Regions from separate parts of the Pseudomonas sp. S3_C06 genome, predicted to be linked through region 3. Evidence: riboswitches for the same ligand, from Rfam matches in the RefSeq annotation. Region 3 holds a riboswitch; each other region holds the start of a gene.
What was found. A riboswitch is a leader RNA that binds a small molecule or an ion and turns the genes downstream of it on or off. The one in region 3 is predicted to bind cobalamin.
Positions count from the first base shown of each region.

Region 1: linked by a shared signal. The riboswitch ahead of cobO (cob(I)yrinic acid a,c-diamide adenosyltransferase) and the one ahead of AB4N44_RS00375 (CbtB domain-containing protein) in region 3 are both predicted to bind cobalamin.
Region 2: linked by a shared signal. The riboswitch ahead of AB4N44_RS29395 (ABC transporter substrate-binding protein) and the one ahead of AB4N44_RS00375 (CbtB domain-containing protein) in region 3 are both predicted to bind cobalamin.
Region 4: linked by a shared signal. The riboswitch ahead of AB4N44_RS04630 (TonB-dependent receptor plug domain-containing protein) and the one ahead of AB4N44_RS00375 (CbtB domain-containing protein) in region 3 are both predicted to bind cobalamin.

Region 1 is NZ_CP162747.1:5,783,326-5,791,211, reverse strand. It holds gene AB4N44_RS25785 (cobyrinate a,c-diamide synthase) at 1-1,289, opposite strand, end outside; gene cobO (cob(I)yrinic acid a,c-diamide adenosyltransferase) at 1,286-1,897, opposite strand; cobalamin riboswitch at 1,979-2,208, opposite strand; gene AB4N44_RS25775 (hypothetical protein) at 2,372-2,956, shown strand; gene AB4N44_RS25770 (PQQ-dependent sugar dehydrogenase) at 3,023-4,336, shown strand; gene AB4N44_RS25765 (C40 family peptidase) at 4,472-5,008, opposite strand; gene AB4N44_RS25760 (C40 family peptidase) at 5,229-5,846, opposite strand; gene hda (DnaA regulatory inactivator Hda) at 6,061-6,765, opposite strand; gene AB4N44_RS25750 (AI-2E family transporter) at 6,972-7,886, opposite strand, start outside.
Region 2 is NZ_CP162747.1:6,595,503-6,603,388, reverse strand. It holds gene AB4N44_RS29415 (MFS transporter) at 1-177, shown strand, start outside; gene AB4N44_RS29410 (LysR substrate-binding domain-containing protein) at 188-1,057, shown strand; gene phnX (phosphonoacetaldehyde hydrolase) at 1,132-1,959, shown strand; gene AB4N44_RS29400 (Ppx/GppA phosphatase family protein) at 2,310-3,245, shown strand; cobalamin riboswitch at 3,288-3,481, shown strand; gene AB4N44_RS29395 (ABC transporter substrate-binding protein) at 3,625-4,638, shown strand; gene AB4N44_RS29390 (FecCD family ABC transporter permease) at 4,647-5,651, shown strand; partial or broken gene AB4N44_RS29385 (ABC transporter ATP-binding protein) at 5,744-6,412, shown strand; gene AB4N44_RS29380 (GNAT family N-acetyltransferase) at 6,396-6,902, opposite strand; gene metE (5-methyltetrahydropteroyltriglutamate--homocysteine S-methyltransferase) at 7,107-7,886, opposite strand, start outside.
Region 3 is NZ_CP162747.1:97,897-105,782, reverse strand. It holds gene cobN (cobaltochelatase subunit CobN) at 1-1,529, opposite strand, end outside; gene cobW (cobalamin biosynthesis protein CobW) at 1,533-2,606, opposite strand; cobalamin riboswitch at 2,706-2,917, opposite strand; cobalamin riboswitch at 3,834-4,055, shown strand; gene AB4N44_RS00375 (CbtB domain-containing protein) at 4,180-4,377, shown strand; gene AB4N44_RS00370 (CbtA family protein) at 4,389-5,090, shown strand; gene AB4N44_RS00365 (cobalamin biosynthesis protein) at 5,087-5,500, shown strand; gene cobM (precorrin-4 C(11)-methyltransferase) at 5,582-6,328, shown strand; gene nfuA (Fe-S biogenesis protein NfuA) at 6,473-7,057, opposite strand; gene AB4N44_RS00350 (acyltransferase family protein) at 7,115-7,886, opposite strand, start outside.
Region 4 is NZ_CP162747.1:1,069,939-1,077,824, forward strand. It holds gene AB4N44_RS04620 (P-loop NTPase fold protein) at 213-2,024, shown strand; gene AB4N44_RS04625 (MerR family transcriptional regulator) at 2,150-2,599, opposite strand; cobalamin riboswitch at 2,880-3,085, shown strand; gene AB4N44_RS04630 (TonB-dependent receptor plug domain-containing protein) at 3,178-5,115, shown strand; gene AB4N44_RS04635 ((2Fe-2S) ferredoxin domain-containing protein) at 5,115-5,474, shown strand; gene AB4N44_RS04640 (ABC transporter substrate-binding protein) at 5,471-6,388, shown strand; gene AB4N44_RS04645 (PLD nuclease N-terminal domain-containing protein) at 6,443-6,646, shown strand; gene AB4N44_RS04650 (NAD(P)/FAD-dependent oxidoreductase) at 6,828-7,886, shown strand, end outside.

The sequences.
Region 1 (7,886 bases), 1.0 Mb from region 3:
GCAAACAATGCTGCGACAGCCACAGGATTCGACGGAAAATAGAAGTGCACATAAGAGGCCGTCATCCGCCCTTCCCGATAAACCGCCTCGGCCCCACGTCCACCATTCGGGCTCAAACCCCGTGCAATCGGCGCCAGTTCGGTAGTCGTCAGGGAATGATGATAAGTGTGCCCACGCAGCGAACCTTCCGGCAGATCCACCGCTTGCAACGCCAACGCCGCCAGACGCTTCTGCATCACCGCGTCGCCTTTGAGCAGCCCAACCAATTCGGCGCGAGTGCCTTCAACGTCCGTCAGCGAATCGAGCAGATACAGCATCCCGCCACATTCAGCGAGCAACGGTTTACCCGCTGAATGATGCGCACGAATCGCTTCAACCATCGCGGTGTTCTGCGCCAGCGCAACGTGATGCAACTCCGGATAACCACCGGGCAGATACACGCTGTCCGCTTCAGGTAATTGCGTGTCGCGGATCGGCGAGAAGAAACTCAACTCAGCACCCATCGCCCGCAGCAGATCCAGACTCGCGCCATAGGTGAAGGCAAACGCTTCATCACGGGCGACGGCGATTCGTACATTCTTCAGCAGCGGCTCGACAGCGATGATGTCAGGCGCGGCGAACTCAACCGCCGGTGGCAGCGCTACCTCACAGCTGCTGGCGAGAGCGTCGGCAGCGGCGTCGAGACGCACATCGAGGTCATTCAGTTCGCTGGCCTGCACCAGGCCGAGATGCCGGCTCGGCAGTTCGATGCCTGTTTCGCGGGACAACGCGCCGTACCAGCGCAGCCCCTCCGTGAGGCTGCCTTCGAGCAACTGCGCATGGCGCAAGGTGCCGACGCGATTGGCGAGCACACCGGCAAACGGCAGATCCGGCTGATACTTCGCTAAACCTAGAGCCAACGCACCAAAGGTCTGCGCCATGGCCGTCCCATCAATCACGCCAAGCACCGGTACACCGAAGTGCCGCGCCAGATCGGCACTGGACGGCGTGCCATCGAACAGGCCCATCACGCCCTCGATCAGAATCAGATCCGCCTCGGCAGCGGCTTCCCACAACAGACGACGACTCTCCTGCTCGCCAACCATCCACATGTCCAATTGATACACCGGCGCACCGCTGGCGCGCTCGAGAATCATCGGATCAAGGAAGTCCGGGCCGCATTTGAACACGCGCACTTTGCGCCCCTGATTGCGATGCAAACGGGCGAGCGCGGCGGTGACGGTGGTCTTGCCCTGACCGGAAGCCGGCGCGGCGATGAGCACCGCCGGGCAGTGACGTGGTTGATTCAAAGTTCGACGCCTTTCTGCGCTTTGATGCCGGCCTGGAAGGCGTGTTTGAGCATGCCCATTTCGGTGACCGTATCGCCCATCTCGATCATTTCCGGCTTGGCCGCGCGACCGGTAACGATCACGTGCTGCATCGGCGGACGCGCCTGCAAATCGCTGAGCACCTGATCGAGATCGAGGTAGCCGTGTTTGAGGGCGATGTTCAATTCGTCGAGCACCACCAGACCGATCGACGGATCGCGCAGCAGTTCACGGGACACGGCCCACGCGGCTTCGGCAGCGGCGATGTCGCGCTGACGATCCTGGGTTTCCCAGGTGAAGCCTTCGCCCATCACGTGGAAGCGAACTTGCTCGGGGAAGCGGCGGAAAAACAGCTCTTCGCCGGTGCTGTTGCGGCCCTTGATGAACTGCACCACACCGCACTGCATGCCGTGGCCCATGGCGCGGGCGAGCATGCCGAACGCCGAGCTGCTTTTGCCTTTGCCATTGCCGGTCAGCACCAGCACCAGACCGCACTCGTCGGGCGAGTTGGCAATGCGTTCGTCGATCACGGCTTTTTTGCGCTGCATACGGGCCAGATGGCGTTCGTCGCGCTCGGGGGAATCAGTCATGGGGGAGCTCTCCGTTGAGGCTGGATAACGGCGGGCAGGCACAAGAATAGACGGCAAAAAGCCTGGCATCGCCCACCGTGATGCCGCTGGATGGATCAGGCCGGTCTCCGGGCTCATGAGCGGCGTTGGCCTGACTGCGCGCCTTCCCGCTTCTTTCGAGGCAGTGGCTCAAGGCGCAGCTTTCACTCATTTACCGTTGCGGGGGCAGCGCCGGGATCGTGGTAGTTCTTCGTGCGAAGACAACCCTCACCGGCTTCCCTGTTTCACTCTGTCGACGCAGGTCACAGAGCACCTGAAACAAGCCGCGAAGGTTAGAGGGTTGGGGGTGGAGCGTCAATTAAAGAGGCGGCCATCGGGCGAATAACTGCCGCCGATCAATTATCTGCCGCCAATCTTGTGCCACACTGATACAAATGATATCAAAGAGCCATGCTTTTCCCGAAAAGCCCACCACAACAATAAAGGATGATGACGATGCAAGGCATGATCATCAGCAACCCGCGCCTGGAATTCCTGCGCCCGGTGCTCGAACGCTGGTTTGACTGTATCGACCGTTACAACGCCGTGCGCGGCGACAGCGATACCCCTTACTGGCATGACGAGAAAGCCAATCTCGGACTGCTCTCGGCGGCGGCCTGGATGGCTGAGCTGGTGACCTTGAACGAAACTCCCACGCGCAAGCAGAACGAAGAAGGCGAGCGCAACGCTCGCGCCGATCTGTTTCTGGCCGGCGCCGAAGACCGCGCCTTTATCCAGGCCACTCAGCGCTGGCCGAAGGTCACCAACCTGAATCTGACCCAAGCCCTGCTCGATATCACCAACGACGCCAAACGCATCAGCTACGCCAGCGATCTCAAGCTCGGCTGCCTGTTTATCGCGCCGCAAAAACCCCAGCACAGCGCCAGCCCCGAAGAGCTGCAGGACATGGTCGACGATCTGCAAAAGGAACACACCTGCGCGGTCGCCTGGTATTTCCCTTACGCCTACCGCAAGTTGCGCAGCGAAGCGGGCAACTATCACCCGGGCATCGCCGTGCTGTTCAAGGAAGCCCGCAGCTGAGCAGTTGAACCATCGGGCTTGCGCCCTCCTCTATGATTAGGAATGCATTCATAGGGAAGATCAGCAATGCGCAAGCCCCAGCTCGTTTTTGTCATCGCCTTCGCCGGAGGGCTCGCCGCCTGCGGTGAGACCTCCAGCCTGCAAGTCTCCGACGGCACCGGCCCGTCGCCGAAGCTGCCCGAACCGAACAAGACCCTGATCCCGACGGTGAACATCGCCCCGGCGATCGGCTGGCCCGAGGGCGGCAAACCGACAGCGGCGGCTGGCACCCAGGTGGCAGCGTTCGCCGAAGGCCTCGATCATCCGCGCTGGTTGTATGTGCTGCCCAACGGCGATGTGCTGGTGGCGGAAACCAATGCTCCGCCAAAACCGGATGACAGCAGCGGGATTCGCGGCTGGGTCATGAAGAAGGTCATGGGCAAGGCCGGCGCTGGCGTGCCCAGCCCAAACCGCATCACCTTGCTGCGTGACGCCGACCACGATGGCGTCGCTGAGACGCGCACAGTGTTCCTGCAAAACCTCAACTCACCTTTCGGTATGACGCTGGTCGGCAACGATCTGTACGTCGCCGATACCGATCGCCTGCTGCGCTTTAACTACGAACCGGGCGCGACCGAGATCAAGTCGCAGCCAATCAAGGTTGTCGATTTGCCTGGCGGCACGCTGAATCACCACTGGACCAAAAACGTCATCGCCAGCAAGGACGGCAGCAAGTTGTACGTCACGGTCGGCTCGAATAGCAACGTCGGCGAAAATGGTCTGGATAAGGAAGAAGGTCGCGCCGCGATCTGGGAAGTTGATCGGGCGACCGGCAATCACCGGATCTTTGCCTCGGGCATCCGCAACCCCAATGGCCTGGCCTGGGAACCCACCAGTGGCGCGCTGTGGACGGCAGTGAATGAACGTGACGAGATCGGCAGTGATCTGGTGCCGGACTACATCACCTCTGTGAAGGACGGTGGTTTCTATGGCTGGCCGTTCAGCTACTACGGCCAACATGTCGATGTCCGCGTTACGCCGCAAAACCCGGATCTGGTGACCAAGGCCATTGCCCCGGATTACGCCGTCGGGCCGCACACTGCGTCTTTGGGCCTGACGTTCGCCGAGGGCAACAACCTGCCGGCGCAGTTCAAGGAAGGTGCCTTTATCGGCCAGCACGGCTCATGGAATCGCAAACCGCACAGTGGCTACAAAGTGATTTTCGTGCCGTTTACCGGCGGCAAGCCGAGTGGCACACCGGTGGATGTGCTGACCGGGTTCCTCGACAAGGATGAGAATGCACTGGGCCGCCCGGTGGGCGTGGTGATCGATCAGCAGGGTGGCTTGCTGGTGGCGGATGATGTCGGCAACAAGGTGTGGCGAGTGTCGGCCAGCAAATAATTTTCGCCATGCACAAACAACTGTAGGAGTGAGCCTGCTCGCGATAGTGCCATATCAGTCGACATCATCGTTAACTGAATGACCGTTATCGCGAGCAGGCTCACTCCTACATTAGTGGATTGTGTGAGGCTTGAATTAAGGGTTATGCGCCAAATGCTCCGGCTGCAACACCCGCTTGGCACTCAGATAAGCCTTCTGCCAATACGCCTTCGACAGACTGTCCAGCTTCACCGTGCCGCCCGTGGCCGGCGCATGCACAAAGCGCCCTTCGCCGACGTAGATCCCCGCATGACTGACCTGCGAGCCGCCATTGGTGGCGAAGAAGATCAGATCGCCGGTCTGCAAGCCTTCCTTGCCGACATTCGGTGCCTGCATGACGATCAGCTCACGCGTCGAACGTGGCAAAGAAATGCCCGCCGCATCACGGTAGACAAAACCGATCAGCCCGCTGCAATCAAACCCTGAATCCGGCGTGTTGCCGCCCCAGCGATAAGGCGTGCCGACCAGACCGAGCGCGCGAAACAGCACGTCTTCAGCAGCAGGCGAAAAAGCTTGGGAGGGGCCGAACACGACCGGGGCACGAACCACCGGCGCAGGAGGCGGTGTGCGACTGGCGCAGGCGCTGAGCAGCGCTGCGAAGAAGATCAAGGTGAGGCGGGCCGACATCGTCATAAGCAGAACATCCTGATCTGGCTGCGGCTTTTTCTGCCGATGGACAGAAAAGAAAACCGCCTGCGTGAGCACGCAGGCGGTTTGCCATCAATATAGATTCAGGATTCTAGCGGCTACGCGGCAAACTTCAAGTAAGACTTTAACTTCACCTTGTAAAGTATACGTCTACTCCGTTGCCGGAAGCCCGATTGTCGCCGCGAACGCAGCGACAACGGGGGGATTACTTACGAGCAGTGACTACAGTCGGAGCGTTGGCCAGAGCGCGTTTCGCTTCGATGAAGGTCTTGCTCCAGTAGCTGTCACCCAGGCTGTCGATGCGAACACCGCCGCTGCGACGACTGCTGGAGTGGATGAACTGGTTGTCACCGAGGTAGATCCCGGCGTGACTGACACGACCGCGACGACCGTTGGTGGCGAAGAACAGCAGATCGCCCGGTTCAAGGTTGCTGCGCGAGACCAGTGGCGCATCCACGTTGATCATTTCGCGGGTCGAGCGTGGCAGGTTCATGCCGGCCTCTTCACGGAAGAGGTAGCCGATGAAACCGCTGCAATCGAAACCGGCTTCAGAGGTACCGCCGAAACGGTAACGGGTACCGATCAGGGACATGCCGCGTTCGAGGATGCTGTCGGCCAGAACAGGAAGCTGATAAGGCTTCTTGCCATTGAATTCATTGAGTTCTTTTTCGGTGTCCAGCTCTTCCTGGTAAATAACGGAAGACTGAGCCGTGGCAGAATTTTTAACCTGTTGAGGCTGCTCTTGAACTGGAGAATGAGCAGCGCAACCGTACAACAGGGTGACGAGTGCGAGAGGCACGAGGGGTGCGAAGCGCTTTAGCATGGGCACGACCGTGGCTGATAGTTGTAAAGAAGCCGAGACTATGCCCGCTATCAGTCTCATTTGCAAATTCAATCGATCTTTTTGTGACTTCCCGGTTTCTCGTTTACATCTAAGCGCTTAAGCCCATTTGAACCGATACGCGGCCTGCACACCCTGCAGGAAAGCGGATTTTCTGGCGCCTGAAATATGCCGAGACACGCTGAAAGCCGCGCCGTTACCAGCCTAGCGTTTCTTTCAGAAAGGGAATTGTCAGCTTGCGTTGAGCCTGCAAAGAGGCCTGATCGAGCTGTTCAAGCAAGTCAAACAGCGCACTCATGCTGCGGGTGCCGCGAGTCAGAATAAAATGCCCGACCTCATCGGTCAGGTGCAGACCGCGACGCGACGCGCGCAATTGCAAGGCGCGCAATTTGTCTTCATCGGAAAGCGGACGCATCTGGAAAATCAGCGCCAGGGTCAGGCGGGATTTCAAGTCAGCCAGTTTGACCGGCAATTCACGCGGAGAAGTGGAAGCGGCAATCAGCAAGCGCCGACCGCTGTCACGCAGACGGTTGAACAGATGAAACATCGCCTCTTCCCAGTCAGCCTTGCCGGCAATCACCTGCAAGTCATCCAGGCAAACCAGTTCGTACTGTTCGAGGTTATCGAGGATTTCGACGCCGCGGTCCATCAACTCGGCCAACGGCAAGTACACCGCCGGTTCCCCCATCTGCTCGAATCGCAGACACGCCGCCTGCAACAGATGCGTACGCCCTACGCCGTGTTTGCCCCACAGGTAGATCAGGCTTTCTGTCCAGCCGGCGTCGGCTTCGCATAGACGCTCGACATAGCCGAGTGCAGCGGCATTGGCGCCTGGGTAGTAGTTGATGAAGGTGGCGTCGTCACGCAGACGCACACCTAGGGGCAGCTGAATCGGTTTCATGCTGACTGAACAGTTCTCAAGGAACCGTTAGTGGCCTCTGTGTAAAGTTTGCGAAGTTTATACCCGTGAAGCTGAGCGCACAATGCGACAGAGTCCAAGCAAAATCAAAGGTTTGCGTTAATGCACTGGTTTTATGGCAGATTCTTTGGCGCCAGCACCTGCAGGACACGGGCCAACCCGGCTCTTCGCCGGGCCGCCCTTCGCCATTACAGTTGCGGATCGTCAACGCCACTATAGATGTCGGAGTCCTTGTACAAGTCGTGCACATGGCGCACCAGCACCATGATCACCGCCGCCACTGGCAACGCCAGCAGCACGCCGGTGAAACCGAACAGCTCGCCGCCGGCCAGAATCGCAAAGATCACTGCCACCGGATGCAGACCGATACGATCACCCACCAGCAATGGTGTCAGCACCATGCCTTCCAGCGCCTGACCGACCATGAACACCGCGACGATCCCGACCATCGGATACAGATCACCACCGAACTGGAACAACCCGGCAATCAGTGCCGCGCCAATACCGATCACGAAACCCATATACGGCACGATTGCAGCCAGTCCGGCGATCAAACCGATCAACAGCCCCAGCTCCAGACCGACAATCATCAGGCCCGCCGCGTAAATCACGCCCAGCGCCACCATCACCAGCAACTGACCGCGAACAAACGCGCCCAGTACCTCATGACATTCACCGGCAAGCGATACGATGGTCTCTTCCCGATCACGCGGCAGCAGGCTGCGGATCTTGGCCATCATCACGTCCCAGTCGCGTAACAGGTAGAAACTTACCACAGGGATCAGCACCAGATTGGCCAGCCAGCCGATCAGCGCCAGGCTGGAGGCCGTTGCCTGACTCAGCACCACGCCGACAATATCGGTGGTCTGACCCATGTGCTCGCTGATCGCAGCCTTGACCTTATCGAACTTCCAGAAACCATCCGACAACCCCAGCTTCGACTGCGCCCACGGCACTGCCGTGTGCTGCAGCCAATCGAGCATTTGCGGCGCCAGTTCGTACAAACGCAGCAACTGCTTGGCGAGCATTGGCACCAGCACAAGCATCAGCGCCGTGACGATCAAGGTGAACAGAGCAAACACCGCGATCACACCCCAGGTTCG
Region 2 (7,886 bases), 190 kb from region 3:
AAACGCGCCGGTACGGCGACCGGGATCATGAACTTTTCCTCCTACCTGTTCGCCGGATTGGCCGAGCCACTGATCGGGCGTCTGCTTGACACCACGGCAAATACGTCTCTGATCTTCATAGTGGTCACCAGCGCCTGCCTGTGCAGTGCGGCAGTGGCCTTGTTCATCCGACGCTGACGGGGCTTGCATGTACCAGTATCACAAGTGGTTGCGTTCGTTTCATGCGGTGGCCAAGACCGGCAGCTTCACCCTCGCGGCGGAGTACCTCTGCGTCGGTCAGCCGACCGTCAGCGAGCAGGTCAACGCGCTGGAGAAAACCTTCTCGGTCGAGCTGTTCCATCGCCGTGGACGCTACATCGAGATGAGCGCCGCCGGGCACAAGCTCTACGCGATCACTCAAGGTCTGTTCGGCCAGGAAGATGAAGCGGTGCAACTGCTGCAGAGCTTCAAGCAACGCAAAAACGGCATGCTGCGCCTCGGCGCGGTGTCGCCGCCGATCGCGATGAACCTGACCTACGAGCTGATGCAGCGACATCCGGACATTGAACTGGAAACCTCGTTTTCCTCGGAAAAGGACACCCTGGCGCGGCTGTTCAACTTCGACATCGACGTGGCGATTCTGGCGCTGTCGGAATTCGATGAGCGCTTCCACACGCGGCTGTATCACCGCTATCCGATCATTGCCGTGGTGCGCGATGACCATCCGTGGGCCAGCCAGTCGCAGGTTCACATCAACGAAATCAGCCGAGAAAAATGGGTGATGCGCGAGCAAAGTGCGCGCACCCGCCAACTGGTGGAAGAAAGCTGCAAGCGCCTCGATATCGAGCTCAATTGCGTCATGCAACTCAACAGCCGCGAAGCCATCGTGCACGCCATCGTCAAGGGCATCGGCATCGGGTTTGTCTCGGCCGTCGAGTACGCCGAAACACCCGGCACCACGCCGATCACCTTTGTCGACCACCCGTTCTTTATCGAATACCACCTGTGCTGCCTCGGCATCCGCAGGAACCGGCCAGTGATTGCCGAACTGTTTGATGCGAATCCACCGCTGACCTGATCAGCACTGCCCCTTGAACCGCCTACCTCATTACCGAGGGACGGCCCACGCTTACCTGAAAACGGAGATTGACCATGCAGTACCAACAACCGACTCACCTGCAAGCCGCGATCCTTGACTGGGCCGGCACCGTTGTCGATTTCGGCTCGTTTGCGCCGACGCAGATTTTTGTCGAGGCCTTTGCCGAGTTCGGCGTTGCCGTGTCGCTGGAAGAAGCGCGCGGGCCGATGGGCATGGGCAAGTGGGATCACATCCGCACGCTGTGCAACTTGCCACAGATTGCCGAGCGTTATCGTGCAGCATTCGACCGCGTGCCGAGCGATGACGATGTGACGGCGATCTACGAGCGCTTCATGCCGTTGCAAATCGAGAAAATCGCCCTGCATTCGGCGCTGATTCCGGGCGCGCTCGAGGCGATTGCCGCGTTGCGCGACAAGGGCTTGAAAATCGGTTCGTGCTCCGGTTATCCGGCGGTGGTGATGGCCAAGGTCGTCGAACTGGCGCGGGAAAATGGCTACGTCGCTGACCATGTCGTCGCCACCGATGAAGTGCCGAATGGCCGCCCGCATCCGGCGCAGGCACTGGCTAACGTGATTGCCTTGGGCATCGATGATGTGGCCGCGTGCGTCAAGGTTGATGACACCTGGCCCGGAATTCTTGAAGGGCGTAGCGCGGGGATGTGGACGGTGGCGTTGACCTGTTCCGGCAACGCGCTGGGCCTGAGCTATGAGCAATACAAGGCATTGCCGTCGGATCGACTGGCGGAAGAACGTGCGCGGATCGGCAAGATGTTCGCCCCCTCGCGCCCGCATTATCTGATCGACACCATCGCCGAGTTGCCCGAGGTAATCGAAGACATCAATGCGCGTCTGGCCCGGGGCGAAACCCCGCAAGCCTGCTGAGTAGCCCCTACCCCTGATCGTTCCCACGCTCTGCGTGGGAATGCAGCCCGTGACGCTCCGCGTCACTGGACGCGGAGCGTCCCTAGAGGCATTACCACGCGGAGCGTGGGAACGATCAGTTCGCGGCATTGCCAAATCGCAGGCAAAAAAAAGCTGCCAAAACTGGCAGCAAAAACTTTAAGAACACGCGATGTATTGGCCTCAGCATAGACGCCGGATAATGACAGTGTCATGACAGCCGCACATTCATTCGACCGCCCCGCCCCCCGTCATCAGGATGTCATCAAGATCACGGCAGAATCCTCGCAAACCGTCTTGAGCCTCGCGACGGATGCATTGCAAGGATTCCCATGAAAGACGACGCCTCGCTGTTTGCCGCCATCGACCTGGGTTCGAACGCCTTTCGCCTGATGATCGGCCAGTCAGTGCGCAGTCGAAAGGGCTTGCAGATTCAGGAAGTGAAAACCCTGCGTGAACCCGTGCGTCTCGCCGAAGGTTTTGATGGTGGTGCGCTGGATGCGTTGGCACTGGATCGCGGCTGGCAGGCATTGGCGCGGTTCGGCAAGAAGCTGCGCGGTTTCGAGGCCGGCCGGGTTCGCGCGGTGGCGACCAGCGCAGTGCGCGAGGCCGACAATGCGCAACTGTTTCTGGCCAGTGCCGAGCGGCATCTGGGCTTTCCCATCGACGTCATTTGCGGCCATGAAGAGGCGCGGCTGGTCTACGCCGGCGTGACCCACGCCTTGCCAAGCGCTGAAGACCTGCGCCTGGTGGTCGATATCGGCGGCGGTTCCACCGAGCTGATCCTCGGCCAAGGCTCACAACCATTGCTCACCGAAAGCATCGCCATCGGCAGTGGCACCTTGAGCACGCGCTTCTTTCGCGGCGGTGACGTGTCCGCCGGTGCCCTACAGGAGGCCGAACGCTTTGCCATCCTGCAGTTTGAAAAGGTTGCCCGACGCTATCGCGCTCAGGGCTGGCAGCAAACCATCGGTTCGTCCGGCACCGCGCGCATGCTGGCCAAAGTGCTCAAGGCCAATCGCCTCAACGACTACGGTCAGGACGGTATCACCTACGGCGGACTGCTGCGCCTGTCGTTGCTTCTGCTGAAGGTGAACAACGTGCAACAGCTCAAGCTCGCCGGCCTGCAAGCGCATCGCCAAAGCATTCTGCCCGGCGGTCTGGTGTTGATGCTGGCGGCGTTCAAGGTGTTCGGCATCGCGCAAATGCTGCCCTCCGAACCGGGCCTGCGTTTAGGCGTGTTGCACGGTTTGATGAGCCAGCACTAATCCTCGTCACGGCAGATTCGTCTCCCCTTCAGCGGCTCGATCGACTACCATGCCGCCGCCGGTTCCCGAACGGGACTAACAGGGAATCCGAGGTGCTTGCTCAGCACTGATCGGAACTGCCCCCGCAACTGTAGATGCCGAGCCTGCTCCACGACTGCCACTGGGTGAATCCCGGGAAGGCCGGAGCCAGGCGATGACGCATCAGTCAGGAGACCTGCCGGCACAGTGATTACTAACCGGCGGGGTGTCCGGGAAGGACATCGTGCCGTGCGCGTCTTCGTTGGCTGCCCGGCCTTGCGCTGTTTTCCTGACTGCGTTCGATGGTGTGTTTCCAATCCGTACTCTCCCGCTCCCGTACGGTTCCCCTGGAGACTGCCCCATGCTGCTGCCCCGCGTTGCCACCCTGATCACCGGCCTGAGCTTTGGCGCCATGGCGCATGCGGCACCGACGGTCTATCCGCTGACGGTCGAAAACTGCGGCAGCACCCTGACCTTCCAGCACGCACCGACGCGCACCGTGACCATCGGCCAGGCCGGCACGGAAATGCTCTACGCCATGGGCCTGGGCGACAAAGTCGTCGGCACCTCGTTGTGGTTCAACAATGTGCTGGCCAAATACAAAGCCCAGGACGACAAGATCGAGCGTTTGGCTGACAACGAGCCAAGTTTCGAATCGGTGATCGGCAAGCGCCCGGAACTGGTCGCCGTGGAGCTGGAATGGATGGTCGGCCCGCAAGGCGCGGTCGGCACTCGCGAGCAATTTCATGAACTGAAGATTCCGACCTACCTGCTGCCTTCCGATTGCGAAGCCAAGGACAACCTCGTCGGCGCCGATGGCACGCGACTGGCGCCGTTTCGCATCGAGACGATTTACAAAAGCGTGAGCCAACTGGCGCAGATCTTCGATGTTCAGGAGCGTGGCCAGCAGCTCAACGACGAGCTCAAAGCCAGCCTCGCCAAATCGATTGCCACAGCCCAAGGCAAACAGCTGAAGGATGCCAGCGCGCTGGTCTGGTTTTCCAGCGCACAAATGGACATCGAGCCGTTCGTGGCCGGGCACAAAGGCGTTCCCGATTTCATGCTCAGCACCCTCGGCGTGCGTAACGTGGTGGCGTCCGATGAAGAGTGGCCAACGGTCGGCTGGGAAACCATCGCCAAGGCTAATCCAACCTTTCTCGTCATCGCGCGCATGGACCGTCGACGCTTCCCCGCCGACGACTATGAAAAGAAACTCGCCTTCCTGCGCACTGACCCGGTGACGCGCAACATGGACGCGGTGAAGCACAACCGCATCATCATTCTTGACGCCATGGCCATGCAGGCGAGCCTGCGCATGTTCGATGGCATCGAGCAATTGGCCACGGCCATCAACGGCAATGACCTGTCGCAATGAGTGCCAGTCTGATCCGTACGCTGCTGGCCTTGGTGACACTGTTGATTGCAGTGGTCGCTGGTGTGGCCATCGGCGAAACCTCGATTGAACCGGGCGTGGTCGTGCAAGTGCTGGCGAACAAATTGTGGGGCGCCGGGTACGCGCTGGATCCTATCGACGAAGGCATCGTCTGGAACTACCGCCTGACCCGCGCACTGGTCGCGGCTGCATGCGGTGCCGGTCTGGCGACGTGCGGGGTGATTTTGCAGTCGCTGTTGCGCAACCCGCTGGCCGATCCTTATCTGCTGGGGATTTCTGCCGGCGCCTCGACCGGGGCGGTGATGGTGGCGTTACTCGGTGTTGGCGCCGGGATCATCTCGTTGTCAGTCGGCGCATTTGCCGGCGCAGTCACGGCGTTCGTGCTGGTGATTGTACTGGCGCGAGTCAGCGGTTCGGCCAGCGGCACCGGGCAGATCATTCTTGCCGGGATCGCCGGCTCGCAGCTGTTCAACGCGCTCACGGCGTTTTTGATCACCCGCTCGGCCAGCTCTGAACAGGCGCGCGGCATCATGTTCTGGCTGTTGGGCAATCTCGGCGGCGTGCGCTGGCCTTCGGTGTGGCTGGCGGTGCCGGTGGCCGTGTTGGGGTTGGTTGTGTGTCTGTGGCATCGGCGGGCGCTGGATGCGTTTACCTTTGGTGCGGATTCGGCGGCATCCCTCGGCATTCCGGTGCGACGTGTGCAGATTCTGCTGATTGGCTGCGCGGCACTGGTGACGGCGGTGATGGTGTCGATTGTCGGTTCGATCGGTTTTGTCGGGTTGGTGATTCCCCACGCCGCGCGGCTGTTGCTCGGCACCGGGCATGCGCGCTTGTTGCCGGCCAGTGCGTTGGGCGGCGCAGTGTTTCTGATTGCCGCTGATGTGCTGTCGCGCACGTTGATCAAGGGCCAGGTGATTCCGGTCGGGGTGATTACCGCGCTGGTCGGCGCGCCGGTGTTTGCCTTGATTCTGGTAGGCCGCAGGTCCGCTCGATGAATAGTGTTTTGAGTTGTTCTGGTCTGAGCTTCAGAGTGCGCGGCGCCGAGTTGCTCAGCGGTGTCAGCCTTGAAGTTCAGCGCGGCGAAACCCTCGGCATCGTCGGGCCGAATGGATCCGGCAAATCCACCCTGCTCAAACTGCTGGCCGGGCTGCGTGAACCGAGCGCTGGCGAGGTGCTGCTCGAAGGTCAGCACCTGGGCAAAATGGCCCGGCGCAGCATTGCGCAAAAGCTTGCGGTGGTCGAGCAACAGGCCGACACCGACGACGGCATTCGCGTGTTCGATGCGGTGGCGCTGGGGCGTACGCCTTGGCTGTCGGCGCTGCAACCGTGGTCCGCGGCCGACGACGCCATTGTTCAGCAGGCGCTGACCGACGTCGACGCGATGCACCTGCGCACCCGTCTCTGGCGCAGCCTGTCCGGTGGTGAGCGACAACGGGTACACATCGCTCGGGCCCTGGCGCAGCGACCGCAAATCCTGTTGCTGGACGAACCGGCCAACCACCTCGACATTCAGCATCAGCTGACCATTCTCAACGTGGTGCAGGCGTTGCCGGTGACCACGCTGATCGCCTTGCATGATCTTAATCAGGCGTTGAAATGCGATCGTCTGGCGGTGCTGGAGCGCGGGCGACTGGTGGCGCTGGGCGCGCCGCTGGAAGTGCTGACACCGCAGCGGTTACAAGACACTTTCGGGGTCAGGGCGCACTATCTGACAGATCCGTTTGATGGGGCGCAGATTCTCAGATTTCACTCATGACGTTGTGCATGTGCGTGGTCTGCCACACCGGGTCAGCGTCGACGTCAATAATCTCGAAACCCTGCCGCTGCCAGAACTCGATGGCCCCCGGCAGAAACGGATGGGTGTGCAGGTAGATCACCCCGACTCCGTCGGCGAGTGCCAGGTCTTTGAGTGATCGATACAACGCCGCGGCCAACCCGGAACGCCGTTGTGAAGGCACGACGAACAGGCGCACGATTTCCACTACCTTGCGGCCGGGATAATCAAGGTTCGGGAAGCGCCGGTCGTAAGGGAGATAGCCGATGGAGGCAACGATCTGCCCTTCGTGACGAGCAATCAGAAAGCGCCCTTCCCCACGCAGATAAACCTCGGCAAAACGCGCCAGATCGTCAGGCATGCCGGTCGCGTTGAGCTTGGGGAAAAGCTCGGCACGGGCCTTGAAGACAAAATCCAGCACGGCAGGAATGTCGGCGTCGGAAACAGCTTGAATAAAGGGGTGATGTTTCATGTAGCGAAAGCGCCTGGACTGCGGCTGGCCACAGTAGCAACAACAGGTCCCGCGAAGCCATCCAATCTCATGACTTGCACAAAACCCTGTGGGAGCGAGCCTGCTCGCGAAGGCGGCAGATCATCCAACAATGATGTTGACTGACAGGACGCTTTCGCGAGCAGGCTCGCTCCCACAGGTGTTGTGTTTCATGCCGGGTGAGGGTTACGCCAACTCTTTACGCAGCTGCCGGGCGGCGGTGACCATGTGCACCAGCGCCGCTTCCGTCTCCGGCCAGCCACGGGTTTTCAAACCGCAATCCGGGTTGACCCATAGCCGCTCAGCCGGAATCCGCTTGGCGGCCTTGCGCAGCAGATTAGCCATTTCCGCAGCATCCGGGATGCGTGGCGAGTGAATGTCGTAAACGCCCGGGCCGATGTCGTTCGGGTAAGCGAAGGCTTCGAAGGCATCCAGCAATTCCATGTCGGAACGCGAGGTTTCGATGGTGATCACGTCGGCATCCATCGCCGCGATGGATTCGATCACATCGTTGAACTCGCTGTAGCACATGTGCGTGTGGATCTGCGTTTCGTCGCGCACACCAGAGGCGCACAGGCGGAACACCTCAGTCGCCCAGTCCAGATAATGCTGCCACTGCGCCTGACGCAAAGGCAGACCTTCACGGAACGCGGCTTCGTCGATCTGCACGATCTTGATGCCAGCGGCTTCCAGATCGACCACTTCGTCGCGAATCGCCAGCGCCAGTTGCCGCGCCTGCACTTCACGGCTGACGTCTTCACGGGGGAACGACCACATCAGCATGGTCACCGGGCCGGTCAGCATGCCTTTCATGACCTTGTCGGTGAGGCCTTGGGCGTAGCGGATCCACTCGACAGTCATGGCTTTCGGACGGCTGAGGTCGCCGAAGATCACCGCCGGTTTCACGCAACGCGAACCGTAACTTTGTACCCAGCCGAAACGGGTGAACACATAGCCGTCCAGTTG
Region 3 (7,886 bases):
CGCGCCGGCTGAATGCCGACGAAGGTCAGGCCGAAGCGCAGACCAGCAATCATCATCCGCCCGTCGCGGCACATCGGATCGTTTTGCGGCGGGCCCCAGCGTTCGACAACGGCGGCGCGATTGGCCTCGGGCAGCGCATTGAACATCGTCAGGTACGCGTCCATCGCCAGGCTTTGCTGGCACGGGCGCAGATCAATCGTGTCGAGATCGTTGCTGACGCCGCCGAGCAATTGCTGGATCAACTCGGTGCCGCTGCCCGGCAGTTCAGCGGTGAGCGGATAACCCTCAGCCTGCAACGCGCGCAGGATATTCAGCGCCGCTGCGGGCGTGTCGAGGCCGACGCCGTTGCCGATGCGTCCGTCGCGGGTCGGGTAATTGGCGAGAATCAGCGCAATGCGTTTTTCGCCATTCGGCACCCGTGCCAGAGCAATCCAGCGCCGCGCCAGTTCCGCGACAAAATCCATGCGCTCAGGCTGCGCGCGGTAGCAGACCACATCGGACTGGCTGCGCTCACTGCGCCAGGCCAGATCCTTGAAACTGATCGGCCGACTGATGATGCGCCCGTCGAGTTCCGGCAAGGCAATGTGCATCGCCAGATCCCGTGGCCCCAGACCTTGCTCACTGTCACGCCAGCCGGGCTCGTTGTCCTGCGCGCAGATCGCCTGGATCACCGGAATATTGCGGCGAAACGGCCGCAGATGCGGCGCTTCAGGGCTGGACTGAGCGAATCCAGTGGTGTTGAGAATCACCCCCGCCTCGACTTCATCCAGCCAATCCTCGACCACCGCCAGGCAGCCGGGTTCTTTCAGACTGGCCAGCGCGATCGGCAGCGGATTCAACCCCGCTGCCTGCAAGCGCTGGCAGAAAACATCGATGAACGCGGTGTTCGCCGCTTGCAGGTGCGAGCGGTAAAACAGCACCGCCGCCACCGGGTTTTCCGGCAGCCATTCGGCTTGCCAGTCACTCAGTGCGGCGCTGGTTTTGTTCGGGTGGTAAATCGCCGTGCGCGGCAGGGTTTGCGGTTCTTCCCAGGCGTAATCGCGGGCGAGCCAACGGCTGGCCAGACAGCGGAAGAAATCCAGCGCGTTGCCCAGACCGCCCTGACGCAAAAACTGCCAGAGCCGGTCGCGATCTTCTGCATTGACGGTGCTCAAGTCGCTGAGCTCCGGATCGGGACGGTCATCGCCCGGTACCAGAATCACCTGCACGCCACGTTCGGCTAGCTCGACCAAGCGCTCGACGCCATAACGCCAATAGGCAATGCCGCCGTGCAGCGAGATCAGAATGACCTTGGCGTGACGCAGCACTTCGTCGACATACAGATCGACCGAAGCGTGATTCTGCACCTGCATCGGATTGGCCAGACGCAGGCTCGGATAATCTTCCGGCAACTGCTGCGCGGCTTCGGCGAGCAGCGCCAGGCTGGAGTCGCCGCTGCACAGGATCACCAGCTCGGCGGGGGTTTGGCCAAGGTCGGCAATGTTGTCATCCGAGACGAAACCGCCGGGCTGAGTCCTGAGCAGGTGCATGGTTTAAACGCTGAGCGCAGCGCGCAGTTGCGCTTCGAGTTGGGCGGCGTCGAGTTCCTGACCGATCAGCACCAGACGCGTGACGCGCGCTTCCTCGGCACCCCACTGACGGTCGAAATGCTTGTCGAAACGCGTGCCCACGCCCTGGATCAGCAAACGCATTGGCTTGTTCGGAATGGCCGCAAAGCCCTTCACGCGCAAGATGCCGTGCTTGACCACCAGTTGCGTCAGGGCGTCGAGCAGTAGGCTTTCATCAGCTTGCGGAAGTTCGATGGAGATCGAATCGAAGGCGTCGTGATCGTGGTCATCGTGGTCGTCATCGCCTTCACCGTGGTGGTGATCATGGTGGCTGTGGCGGCTGTCGATGTGTTCTTCGGAACCGGCGCCGAGGCCGATCAACACGTCCAGTGGCAGACGGCCGTTGCTGGCTTCGATGATTTTGACGGCGGGCGGCAATTCTTCGGCGACTTCTGCGCGAACGCGAGCGAGGTCTTCCGGGCTGGTCTGATCGGCCTTGTTGAGGATGACGAGGTCGGCGCTGGCCAGTTGGTCGGCGAACAGTTCGTGCAGCGGCGATTCGTGATCGAGGTTCGGGTCGAGTTTGCGCTGCGCATCGACTTGATCCGGGAACGCGGCGAAGGTGCCAGCGGCTACGGCCGGGCTGTCGACCACGGTGATCACCGCGTCAACGGTGCAGGCGCTGCGGATTTCCGGCCACTGGAAGGCTTGCACCAGCGGTTTTGGCAGGGCCAGGCCCGAGGTTTCGATGAGGATGTGATCGAGGTCACCGCGACGCGCGACCAGTTCACGCATCACCGGAAAAAATTCTTCCTGAACGGTGCAGCACAGACAGCCGTTGGCCAGTTCGTAGACGCGGCCGGTGGCTTCTTCTTCGGTGCAGCCGATGGTGCATTGCTTGAGGATTTCACCGTCGATGCCCAGCTCGCCGAACTCATTGACGATCACCGCGATGCGACGGCCTTGGGCGTTATCGAGCATGTGCCGCAGCAGCGTGGTTTTGCCCGAGCCGAGGAAGCCGGTGACGATGGTGACGGGGAGTTTGGCCAGTGTTTTCATCGGTATGCCCTTTGGCAAGCGGCGGGCATACGGGACGAGAACCGGCCACGCGCGTGCGCGCCGGAAGCGTTCGCCACCGGATCACCCCGCCCGGTTGTAGTGAGAATCTGTGACGAGGCAGGTCTCCTGGCTGACGGTGTTCAGGCATTGGGCCTGGCGTTGGCTGCGCCTTCCCGCTGGCTCATGGGTTGAGCTGGCAGTGGCGTGGCAGCGAACATCACCGTTCACAGTTGCGGGGGCAGCCGCGGCATTGACCGCGTTCCCTTCTTAGCTTCGGCAACGGCCGAAGAACCTCGAAAGCGCAAGGCTACGCATGGTGTGGTTTTGGGTCAATGCTTTGGGGGTTTTGGATTGGGGGCATATCCGTTGCTGCGGGTGCTGCTTCTGGCGGTTTCGCTCTTACAGCGAGTCCCTTTTTCAAACGCCAAAAAGGAACCAAAAGGCTTTGCCCCGGCGTACGGCACTTCGCTGAGGCTCAGTGTTCCCTCGCTACGGTGTCCATCCGGGGGCATCGCCTACGGTTTGCTTCGCTGCACCTCCTCTCGATGTGTGCGGCTTCGCCGCACGGCGCTACGCGCCTACCCCCGGATGAACACCTTCGCTCGGCCTGCCGAAGGGGCAAAAGATCAAAAGCCAAAGCCAAAGCCAAAGCCAAAGCAGGATCAAAAACCAGATCAAGAGCCCCTCACCCTAGCCCTCTCCCCAAGGGAGAGGGGACTGACCGAGGTGTTTGGGAGAGCTACGCCGACGTGCGATACCGAGTTGAACTCAAGCTTTGAAAAGCCCAAAAATCGGCCCCCTCTCCCTCGGGAGAGGGCTGGGGTGAGGGGAAGCACCACCACAAATCCAAAGCCGACCACGCCCCGCTCTTCACCACTCAATAGGCCGAGTGTCAGCTCGCCTGCTCTTGATCTTGATCCACGGGCGACGTCGGAAGGCTGAGTGGAGGGATTGATCCGGGCGTGGGAGCGTAGCGACCGTTTGGCGCAGCCAAACACAGCGAGAGGAGGTGCAGCGAAGCAAACCGTAGGCGCTGCGCCCGGATCGATCCCGGAGCGAAGGAACCCCGAGCCCCAGCGAGCGGGCCGCACGTAGGAGCAAGCCTTTTTGGTTACTTTTTCGGCGTCTGGAAAAAGTGACCCGCCGTAAGGGCGGAACCCTAATCAGCCACACCCGCAGCAACGGATATACACCCAAAAATTGACCAAAACCCCACCCCCATGCTCTCCTACACAACTTGTTACGGGTGCCCTTCACAGGGTGAAACGGGAAACCGGTGAATCATGTGCTTTACTCAGAGCCATGTCAGTCCGGTGCTGCCCCCGCAACGGTAAGCGAGCGAAGCGTCAAAACCACTGTGTCTGTACGGCATGGGAAGGTGACGCTTGCAGGTCGGCATGACGCCAACCCCTCGTGAGCCCGGAGACCGGCCCGCAACACACAGCCCGCACCTTGTGCGTCGCTGAACATAACAAACCCGCGGTGGGCGGGCGCTGTTCGAACCTCTGCGAGCCCGACCCGCAGGGGTTTTCATGCGCTCGATTCACCCACTGACATTCCAGAGGGAAGCGCCATGTCGATCATCAGCAGCACCGGCAGCAACACGGACAAAATCGCCAGCACCACCACCCTGAGCCAACGCCTGGCCGCCGCGATCTTCGCGTCGATCCTCGGCGCCAGCCTGGTCTACTTTGCCGGTTTCTCGCACATCGAAGCGGTGCACAACGCCGCCCACGATACCCGCCACAGCGCCGCGTTCCCGTGCCACTGAGACCTGTCGACATGATCAAGCGTATTGCGCAAACCGCAGGTTTCACCGGTCTGCTGGCCGCCCTGCTCCTCACCCTGCTGCAAAGCTTCTGGGTGTCGCCACTGATTCTTCAGGCCGAGACGTTCGAGAAAGCCGAACCGGTTGCAGAAGTTCACGAACACGCCGCCGGCACCGCTGCGCACACCCACGACGCCGAAGCCTGGGAGCCGGAAGACGGCTGGCAGCGCGTGGTCTCGACCACGGGCGGCAATCTGGTCGTTGCCGTCGGTTTCGCCCTGATGCTCGCGGGCCTGTACACCCTGCGCGCGCCGACCAAAACCTCGCAAGGCTTGCTCTGGGGCCTGGCCGGTTACGCGACATTCGTACTGGCACCGACGATGGGCCTGCCACCTGAATTGCCGGGCACTGCCGCTGCTGATCTGGCCTCACGCCAGATGTGGTGGATCGGCACCGCCGCTTCGACCGCTGTCGGCCTGTCGTTGATTGCGTTCAGCCGTCACTGGCTGATGAAAATCCTCGGCGTGGCCATCCTTGCTGTGCCGCATGTAATCGGCGCACCCCAGCCGCAAGTGCATTCGATGCTCGCTCCCGAGGCATTGGAAGCTCAGTTCAAAATCGCTTCGCAGTTGACCAACGTGGTGTTCTGGCTGGCCCTCGGCCTGATCAGCGCCTGGTTGTTCCGCCGCAAAAGCGATGGCCAATACCACGCATGACCGATGACAGCGCAGCGCCGACCTTCGTGATCGGCCTGGGCTGCCAGCGCGGCTGCCCGGCCAGTACGCTGCGCGCGTTACTTGATCAGGCGTTACAGGCTCATCGGATTGAGCTGCAAGCAGTCAAGGCCTTGGCCAGTATCGACCTGAAGCGTGATGAGCCCGGTCTCCAGGAACTCGCCGCACAGCTGGCGCTGCCGTTGCTGTACTTCAGCAGCGCAGAACTGGCCAGTTATCAGGAACGACTCAGCCACCGTTCCGAGATCGCTTACGAACGTACCGGTTGCTATGGCGTCGCCGAAAGCGCCGCGCTGGCCCTTGCCGAACAGCTGATTCAGGCACCGGCAAAACTGCTGATTTCCCGGCAAAAATACGCTCAGGCCACCTTCGCATTGGCCGGCGCAGCATAAATTCCCGATAATCCCCGCCACCGATCATGAGCAATCTTCATCTGAAGCGATTGCCGTGCCCCTTTTTCACAGGATTCAACCATGACCGTTTACTTCATCGGCGCTGGCCCCGGCGACCCGGAACTGATCACTGTCAAAGGCCAGCGGCTGATTCGCAGCTGCCCGGTGATCATTTATGCAGGCTCGCTGGTACCGGCGGCGGTGCTGGACGGTCATCAGGCGCAAACCGTGGTCAACAGCGCTGAATTGCATCTGGAACAGATCATCGAATTGATCAAAACCGCGCACGCCAACGGTGATGATGTGGCGCGCGTGCATTCCGGTGATCCGAGCCTGTATGGCGCGATTGGTGAGCAGATTCGCTATCTGCGCGAGCTGAATATTCCATTCGAGATTATTCCGGGAGTGACGGCAACGGCAGCCTGTGCGGCGTTGCTGGGTGCGGAACTGACGTTGCCGGACGTCTCGCAAAGCGTGATTCTGACCCGCTACGCCGACAAGACCGCCATGCCGGCCGGTGAGGAACTGGGCAGTCTGGCGCAGCATGGCGCGACCATGGCGATTCATCTGGGGGTTAACCATCTGCAGAAGATTCTGGTGGAACTGCTGCCGCATTACGGCGCGGACTGCCCGATTGCGGTGATTCACCGGGCGACGTGGCCGGATCAGGATTGGGTGATGGGAACGCTGGCGGATATCGCCGGGAAGGTCGAGGCCAAAGGGTTTCGGCGTACGGCGTTGATTCTGGTGGGTCGCGTTTTGGGGAGTGAGGTGTTTAGCGAGTCATCGCTGTATCGCGCCGGGCATGCGCATCTTTATCGACCTTGAAGGCCCTTTCGCGAGCAGGCTCGCTCCCACATTGGGAATGCGATCAAATGTGGGAGCGAGCTTGCTCGCGAAGGCTTTCTTGAATTTCAGCCATAAAAAAACGGCGCTCACGGGGCGCCGTTTTTCATGTCCGCAGCGAACACCTTAGTAATAGGCGTTTTCTTTCTGCGTGTGGTCGGTCACGTCGCGAACGCCCTTCAGTTCAGGGATTCGCTCAAGCAAGGTGCGCTCGATGCCTTCCTTCAAGGTCACGTCCGCCTGGCCGCAGCCCTGGCAACCGCCACCGAACTGCAGCACGGCAATGCCGTCTTCCACCACATCGATCAGGCTGACCTGACCGCCGTGGCTGGCCAGCCCCGGGTTGATCTCGGTTTGCAGGTAGTAGTTGATGCGCTCGTTGACCGGGCTGTCGGCGTTGACCATCGGGACTTTGGCGTTTGGCGCCTTGATGGTCAGCTGGCCGCCCATGCGGTCGGTGGCGTAGTCGACGACGGCGTCATCGAGAAACGCTTCGCTGAAATGATCGATATAAGCGGTGAAGCTTTTCAGCCCCAGCGCGGTGTCTTCAGGTTTTTCTTCGCCCGGCTTGCAGTAGGCAATGCAGGTTTCGGCGTACTGGGTGCCAGGCTGGGTGATGAAGACGCGGATGCCGATGCCCGGGGTGTTCTGCTTGGAGAGCAGATCAGCCAGGTAATCGTGGGCGGCGTCGGTAATGGTAATAGCGGTCATGGAAACTCCTCGCAGGCTTGGGCGCAGTTTACGCCAATCGTTGCGCCGGACAAAGTCCTAGTATTTTTGTCGGGAAAGATTCTCGTCGGGCTCGTCGTCGATTCGCGCCTTGAGCCAGCGATAGCTGCGTTTTTCCACCCATTCGTAGCTCAACCAGGAGCCGACGCCGATGGCCAGCGCACACACGACAAACATCAAATACGGGTTGATGCCGTAGCGTCGCGCGATAAATCCACCCACCGACAGCACCAGAACGTGCATCAAGTACACCGAATACGAGCAATCGCCGAGCAGCTTGAGCACACGACTGCGCTCGACATAACGCTCAAGCGAGATACACGCCATCACCAGCACCGCACTCGGCACCCCCCAATTGAGCAGCCTCGGCGCCGGTGCCAAATGATAAATCGCCAGCAACGCCACGACGATGGCCGCCAGTGGCAGCCACAGTCCCGCACCGATCCAGCCCCGGCGATAGAGCATGCCGATGCCGATCCCCAGCAGAAACTCATAGACAATGTCCGAACGGTAAAACTCGCTTATCCAGCCAAACCCGGTCCACGCCTGACTCACTGCGAACAGCAATGCCGCGACCACCAGCAGGCGCACCTGCAAGCGGAACAGCAACGCCCAGGCAAACAGCACGTAAAACAGGATTTCGTAATTCAGCGTCCAGCCGACATTCAGCGTCGGATAGAAGCCGTAGCCGCCGGGGTTTTCCGTAGGAATGAACAGCAACGACAACAGCAGATGACCCCAGTCCACCGTTTGATCCGGCAGCAACGGCTGGGCGAACACCACCAGCACCGCCATCAACAGCGTGTACAGC
Region 4 (7,886 bases), 970 kb from region 3:
AAAGCCAACTTTAGGGTCAATCGTTTTTTCGAAAGCTTCCGGATAAGATTCCAGACGCGGGAGGGTGTCTGAAAACGGGCAAAGGGATTGCGCTGCCCTTAATGAAAAGTAGACACTGCGCATGATGGCTCTAGGCCAGAATCCGCATTTAACGCTAGAGAAAATTTCTACTGCATTTTTAATATCGTTCGAAATTCATAGGGAAATGACACATGACCGAATCAGTCAACGAAAATATCGAAACGAATTTACTTCACTACCTAAATAGCAAACACTCGAGCCAAGCCATTTTACTCACCGGGAATTGGGGTTGTGGTAAAACTCACTTCATCAATTTTTTTGTCACAAACAACAAAATTAAAAACCTTAAACTGGTTAAAGTCAGCCTGTTTGGACTCCACAAAATATCCGAAGTGGAAGACCGCATACTAGGATTCTTTTATCCTGTCATGAACTCCAAAGCAATGAAACTCTTGGGGAGCTCGGTCAAAAAACTGGCGACCGCAATAAAGCTGGAAGCGCCCGGAGAAATGAAAACTGAAATCTCCATGAGCGCTAATGCAGGAGATATCAATTTATACAACCTGCTCATCGATGGAAAATCCGACTACGCGCTGATTCTTGACGATGTTGAACGCTCTAGAATCCCGCTCCAGGATTTACTAGGCTACATCAACCACATCGTAGAAACCTGCCAGATAAAAACCATATTGATTGCCAACGAAGCGGAACTCGAGAGAGGGCAGGAAGAGAACTATAGAAAATTCAAAGAAAAAGTTATCAGCAAAACTTTTCTGGTCAATCACAGTGCTGAAGACGTCATTGAGCGATTCCTCCATGACGACGCAGATAACATCCAGCAATTCAAAAAAATAATTGTAGAAGCCTATGCCGCGTCAGACTGTCGCAACCTCCGATCGCTAAAACAGGCAATCGACGATTTCTCCCAAATGTGGGATACCCTTGAACGTAAATTTCAAGACCATGAAAAATACGCAAACTTGCTAGCCAAAACCTTTTTTGCACTCAGCATGGAAGTCAGGTCTGCCAAGATTCGTAAGGAAGACCTGTTATGCAATAATATTTTCCAATCAGGCACGGCTTTCACAAAAAAATACTTCCCTTCGGAACTACCAATCTTGAGAGATAACTTTTGGTTCGATGTTCTGTTTAACGGCGACCACTCAAAAATCAACTTACTCTCCGAGTCACTGCCATTTTTTGCAAAACAGGAGACACCCGAGCAGGACACGCTGGAAAAAATCAACTACTTTCATTCTCTGGAAGATGATGAGTTCCTCCTCCTCAACAATACGCTGGAAAGTGAAATTTTAAGCCTTGATGATGAACACCCGCTAAAATTCCTTAGAAAGGCGGAGTTGATGGCGAAGTTAATTGAACATGACTTGAGTCATATGGAAGCCACTGACCTGGCTAACTGCATAAGTGCTTATCCGAGAAAACATCAAGGTTCCGACAGTTGGAAAAATTGCAATCTCAATGATTTTATTCAGTGGGAAGTGGCCAACCTGAAGAGCAACGAAAAACTGGCACACTCGTTCGAGTTTTTTATAAGTGCGCACGCGGACGCTTTCAAAAAAGCCCAGATTGAAAAATCCAAAACTCACGCTTCAGACAAACTTTCTAGCTTCTATACGGCCATTAAACAAGGCACCCGGACGACACTCGTTAAATTACTGATCACCGAGCACCGCCATACTGTGTTCTTCACGGATGTTGATGTGGATTTGTTCGTTACTGCGCTTGTCGAGGCTCCTAATACAGCCATTGCTGACTTCATTGAGATTGCCTCAGAGCGTTATCTCACGGACCGTTTAAGATCCAATCATGGCAGCAACGAACTCACACTCGAACTGGACTTTTGGGAAAAGGTAAAAATCGCAATCGAAGCGCGTTTTGACAACGTGGGGCCCTTGAAAAAATATAACCTGAAAAAACTCATTGACCCGACGATTGCCAATTTCCAGAGCATGTTGGCACCCGTAGTTCACTCTTACCAGTAACTATCACATACCCGCTTGGCATCCTCTCATGACAGTGATGCCAAGCGTTGACTCTCATTGAACTCAAACTAGAGTCTCTAAATCTATCGGCCAGCACCGTCAAACGGCGGCCTTTCAATACGCTTTTACTTCCCGGAGGCCATGCCACGCAGGCCGGAAATCACCGGCGCCTTCTCCTCGCGGATCTGGCTGATCAACAACTGCGCGTTGTCGGCACAGCCGACGTCGGCCGGTTTGCTCTCGATGCCGTGAATGACCCGCAGCAACTGCGCCTTGTTATGCGCCAGGCGTTGCTGGAGGATTTTGATTTCTTCGACCCTGCGTTTGAGCCCGACCAGCATTTCTTCGTGCTGCCATTCCTGCGCGTTCACCGGCAGTAACTGGCGGATTTCCTCGAGGGAAAAACCCGCTGACTGCGCGCCGGTGATGATATGCAGGATCCACTCGGTTTCCGGGGCGTAGTCGCGATAACCGTTGGCCTTGCGCTCGACCGACTTGATCAGCCCGCTCGCCTCATAGAAGCGGATGCGCGAAGGCGCCAGACCGCTGATTTTTGCCAGTTCGCCGATTTTCATGATTGACCTGAGCTGCAAATGACTTTGAAGTGAACTTTAAACCTTCAAGGATTTGACGGCCAATGCTGGCGGACAGGATCTACACCAATCTTGTGCCCCTGTAGGAGTGAGCCTGCTCGCGATAGCGGAGTGTCTGCACCGAATAGGTTGACTGACCCTGCGCAATCGCGAGCAGGCTCACTCCTACAGGGTATTGCGGTGTATGCAGACATCCTCATGGCTATCGCCGTCGCCCCCCAGCCGATAATTGGCAAGTTGACGAACGGTCATTCGAATGTTCAGATGCCGCCCAGTTTCAGGTGTCCCATGCCGCCGTGCATGGGGTGAAACGGGAAACCGGTACGTTCTTTTCGAACAAGTCCGGTGCTGCCCCCGCAACGGTATGCGCGTGATGCTTTCGATACACCACTGTGGCCGCACGGCCATGGGAAGGTGAAAGCCTCGATACGCGCGAGCCCGGAGACCGGCCTGAATTGCTGTTTGGCAAAATCCTGCGGTGGGCGGGCATGGGCCGGTATTGGCTGTGCGCGATGCCTTCTCCTGCATGCTCTTCTGCGAAGATCCTTTTCGAGAAGACAATGATTCGACCTTTCTACACCTCGGCTCCAACCCTTCTGTTCGGCTGTTTGTTCAGTCCCCTGCTGCTGGCAGATGACACGCCGCTGGAACTCAATCAGCAAATCGTTTCCGCACCGTCGGTGGAGTCGACCACGGTCGCCGAGATGGCGAAGTTCGGCAGCAAGGTCGAGATCGTCAGCCGCGAACAGATAGAGCGCGCTGGCCCCAGTGCCGATGTCAGCCGCGTCATGCAGATGTTTATTCCCGGCCTGTATGTCGCGCCGAAAAACGGCCCGTTCGACTACGGCACCTATTCGCTGCTGGGCGGGCGCAACGATGACACGCTGATCCTGCTCGACGGCGTGCGCCTGAACAATCGCCTGTACGGCGGCCTCTATCTGGACACCCTGCCGGCCAACGCCATCGAGCGCATCGAAGTGCTCAAGGGTGGCCAGAGTCTGTTGTTCGGCACCCAGGCAGTGTCGGGGGTGATCAACATCGTCACCCGCAGCCCGCAATCGCGCAAAACCTCCGGCGAAGTGAATCTGGGCGTCGACAGCTTCGGCGGCACCACCGAAGACGCTCGGGTCGAAAACATCTTCAGCAACGGTTTCGGCGATCTCGGTTTGCTCGCGTACGTCAGCCACAACGTCTCCGACGGTTACCAGCCCTATCGCAACCGCGACATGAAAAACGTCAGCGAGAAGAACCGCGCCTACGAAGTCACCACCTTCGGCGGCAAGGCGATTCAGTCGTTTGGCGAGGATGCGCGGCTGGAACTGTTCTACCAATACGCCGACGCCAACCTCGACTTCGCCCGTCCGGTCGACAATCACAAGACCACCAACGACCGCGTGCAGCAGATCGCCACGGCGACTTTCGAGCAGACCATCAATGAGCGTCTGAGCTACTTCGTCAAAGGCCATATCAACGACTGGGACACGCGCTACACCCGGGTCAACAACATCGCCGGCGGCGGCACCAAAGTCATCAACCACAACGACTATTGGGGCTTCACCGATTGGGGCGTGCAGGCCGAAGGCAAAGCAGAATTGCCCGGTGGCCATGTGTTGGTGTTCGGCACCGACAACCAATGGTTCAAGGGCCAGGACGATGTGCTGATTATCGACAACGACAAGGCTGAAGCGCACGCGTTCTACACGCAACTGCGCCCGCAGATCGACGCCCTGCCCGACTGGCACCCGAGCATCGGCGTGCGTCACGAGGCCATGAGCGGCGGCGACAGTGCCACGGTCGGCATGCTCACTTCGCTGTATGACCTCAATGACAACTGGGCGGTGCGCGGTCAGTACGGCAGCGCCTACAAACTGCCGAACGCCGAGCAACTGTTCGTCAACGAGCCGGGCGACGAGATCGGCAACCGCAATCTCAAACCGGAAAAAAGCCGCAACGCCGAACTGGGTGTCGACTACAAAGGCTTTCTGCTCGACCGCGAATTCAGCGCCAGCGTGACCCTGTTCAAACGCAAGATCGACGACCTGATCACCCTCGATGACATTCAGTGGGTCAACGGTGAAGGCACGATCCAGATGCGCGGTTTCGAGGCCGACGCCAAACTGGCGCTCAACGATCAGTGGAGCCTGCAAGCGGACATGACCCGCAACCTCACCGAGTCGCGCAGCGGTGTGACGATCAACGACATCCCGAGCTTCTTCGCCCGTTCACGCGTGGGTTATGAATCGGAAAACCGCCTGTGGGGCGCCGGCGGTGCGATCCGCTATATCCGCGACATCAAAAGCTCGAAGCAGGTCGAGTACGGCAACTATTCAGTGGTCGACGCCGACGCTTATCGCTATCTCGACAACGCCCACCAACACCGCGTCAGCCTGCTGGTGGAAAACCTCTTCGACCGCGATTACGTCACCAGCCGTTCGAGCAACGTCGATAACCTCGGCCGGCCGTTCACCTCCGAAGTACGCTACACGTACCGCTTCTGATGAGTGACATCAAAACCGTCGACGGCGTCGACACGCACCCGGACTGGTCGCACGTGCCCGAGCACGCACGCCATGTGTTCCTCTGCACCGGCCCGCGCTGCACCCAACGCGGCGCCTTGCAGTTATGGAAAACCTTGCGCCGGCATTTACTCGCGCACGATCGCATCGAGAAGCCGGGCGGTGTTTTGCTGACCCGCACGCATTGTCAGTTTCCGTGCAATCTGGGGCCGATTGTGACCGTGTATCCGGAGCGCTGCTGGTATGGCGTGCGCAGCCATGAAGATGTGCAGCGGCTGGTCGAGGGGCATCTGGTGGACGGTGAAGTGGTTGCGAACTTGCTGATCAAGGCGCGGCCATGAACAGGTTGTGGATGTTATTGAGTGCCCTGCTCTGCGCGGCCCCCGCGTACGCCGACCATTACCGTAATTGCGGCGAAGACTGGCGCGCCGCTGCGCCCTCACGCATCGTCGCGCTCAATCAGCATGCGGCGGATCTCGTGCTGGCACTGGGTGCCGGGCCAGCGCTGGTCGGCGTGGCTTATCTGGATGACACCGGTGCCGGGCAGCGCCAAGCCGAGTATTTCGGTGTGCCGGTGATCGCGCGGCAATACCCGGCCAGCGAAGTGCTTTACGCTGCGAAACCGGATCTGGTGATCGGCGGTTTTGCCACGGCGTTCGGCGACGGGGTGACCTCACGCTCGGGACTGGCGCGCAATGGCGTGGGTTCGTATCTGCTGGAATCCGCCTGCAACGGGCACTCGCTGGATTATTTCGCGCATGTACGCAATGACTTGCTGACGCTGGGCAAGCTGCTGCACCAGCAGCAAAAAGCCCAAGCGTTGATCGACTCCATGGAAAAGGACATTGCCGGCGCCCGAGCCTTGGCCGGTGCGGGTAAACCGTTGTCCGTGTTCTATCTCGACAGCGAAGTCAAAGGCCTCGACAGCGAAGGCCGACGCGGATTTGTCACTCCGCTGCTGGCGGCTGCCGGGGCACGCAATGTGTTCGCCGACATCAACCTGTATCGAGTCACCGCCAACAGCGAAACCCTGCTGGCCAGCGACCCGGACGTGATCCTGCTGGCCGACGCCGAATGGTCGCCCGCCCGCCGCAAACGCTACCTGTTGACCCACGACCCGGTCCTCTCGCAACTGCGCGCGGTGCGCGAGAACCGCATCATCGAGATCCCTTTCACCCACCTGCTGCCAACCTACAACAGCGGCCGCGTCGCCTTGCAACTGGCCCGCCAGCTCAACGCGCTGGACAAAAAATAAATGAACCCGCCGCACCGCACGCCACCTAACGAACAGACCATCAGGAGGTAGCCAATGCAAATCGAAACCGTGTGGATCGTACTGGCGGCAGTTCTTCTGCTAATCGAACTCTGGGCCATCAATCGGGTGCGCAAGAGTCAGGGGAAATCGAGCAACAAAGGTGTATGGATTGTGCTGATCGTGTTTGTGCCGTTGTTCGGCTTGATTGCCTGGGCGTTGGCGGGGCCCAAGCATGTCAGTCGGCATTCGGCGTCGTAACCTGACTCTTGATCCATAGCGACTGAGCATCCGTCACGGACTGGCATGCCAAATGCCCGCGGGAAATATGGCCGCTTAACCCGTTGCAGGTTTACGAGCCCTGCTTTGGCCGGGCTCTTTTCTGTTTGCTCCCATCGTCACCCTGTTGCAGGATCAGCCGTCGACAACAGGGAATGTTGAAATGGATCAGAAAGCATGTGGGCGAATTGTGGTGGTGGGTGCAGGCATCGTCGGCGCTTCCCTTGCGTATCACCTGTCCGGTAAAGGTGCGCAGGTCACGTTGATCGAGGCTGACGAGATCGCGAGCGGCGTGACGGCAAGCTCTTTCGCCTGGATCACTGCCACGCACGCCGGCGCTGATCCGATTGCGCAGTTGCGCGGTATGGCCATAGAAGCATATCGACGACTCGAAACCGAGCTGCCGGATTTGCAGATTCGCTGGACCGGGGCTTTGTCGTACAACGAATCAGCAGAGTATCCGGCGTCGGCGACATTGTTATCGTCTGCCGAGGTGCTTGCCCGCGAACCCAATCTGAAAAATCCCCCACCGTGCGCGTTATTTCGCGCTGACGAAGGTGCGCTCGACGCCGTGCAGACCACCCACGCCTTGATTGCCAGCGCCCGGGCGCTGGGGGCGGAATTGCTCACGCACACCCGAGTGACCGCTTTCAAAACCTGCAACGCAGATGTCACTGGCGTTGAAACCACAGCGGGCACGTTTGAGGCCGACCTTGTTGTGCTTGCCGCGGGGACTGGCACCCGGCAGTTAACACAGATGCTCAACGTTTCCTTGCCCATCGACGCCTCACCGGCCATTTACATCCGCTACAAGACCCAACCGGGCCTCGTCAAAGGCATCATTTCCAGCCCTGAAATGGAGGTCCGACAAGGTGCCGACGGCACGTTGCTGGCCGCTGAAGATTATCTGGGAGAAGCGCCGGGTAACTCGCCGACGGACATCGCCCGGCAAACCGCCGAAGCCATACGCAAAGAACTTCACGGGGTGGTTTTGATTGAGCCGCAAACCGTCGCCGTCGGAATCCGGCCCATGCCCGCTGATGGCATCCCCGTGGTCGGTTACCTGCCCGGCGTCGGCGGAGTTTACGTTTGTGCGATGCATCCCGGTGTAACGCTGGCGGCAATCGTCGGGCGCCTCGCCAGTGAAGAAATCCTTGATCGCCAGTCATCTGCAGCCCTTGTGCCGTGCCGTCCTCAGCGCTTTTTCAAGAACTCGGGCGAT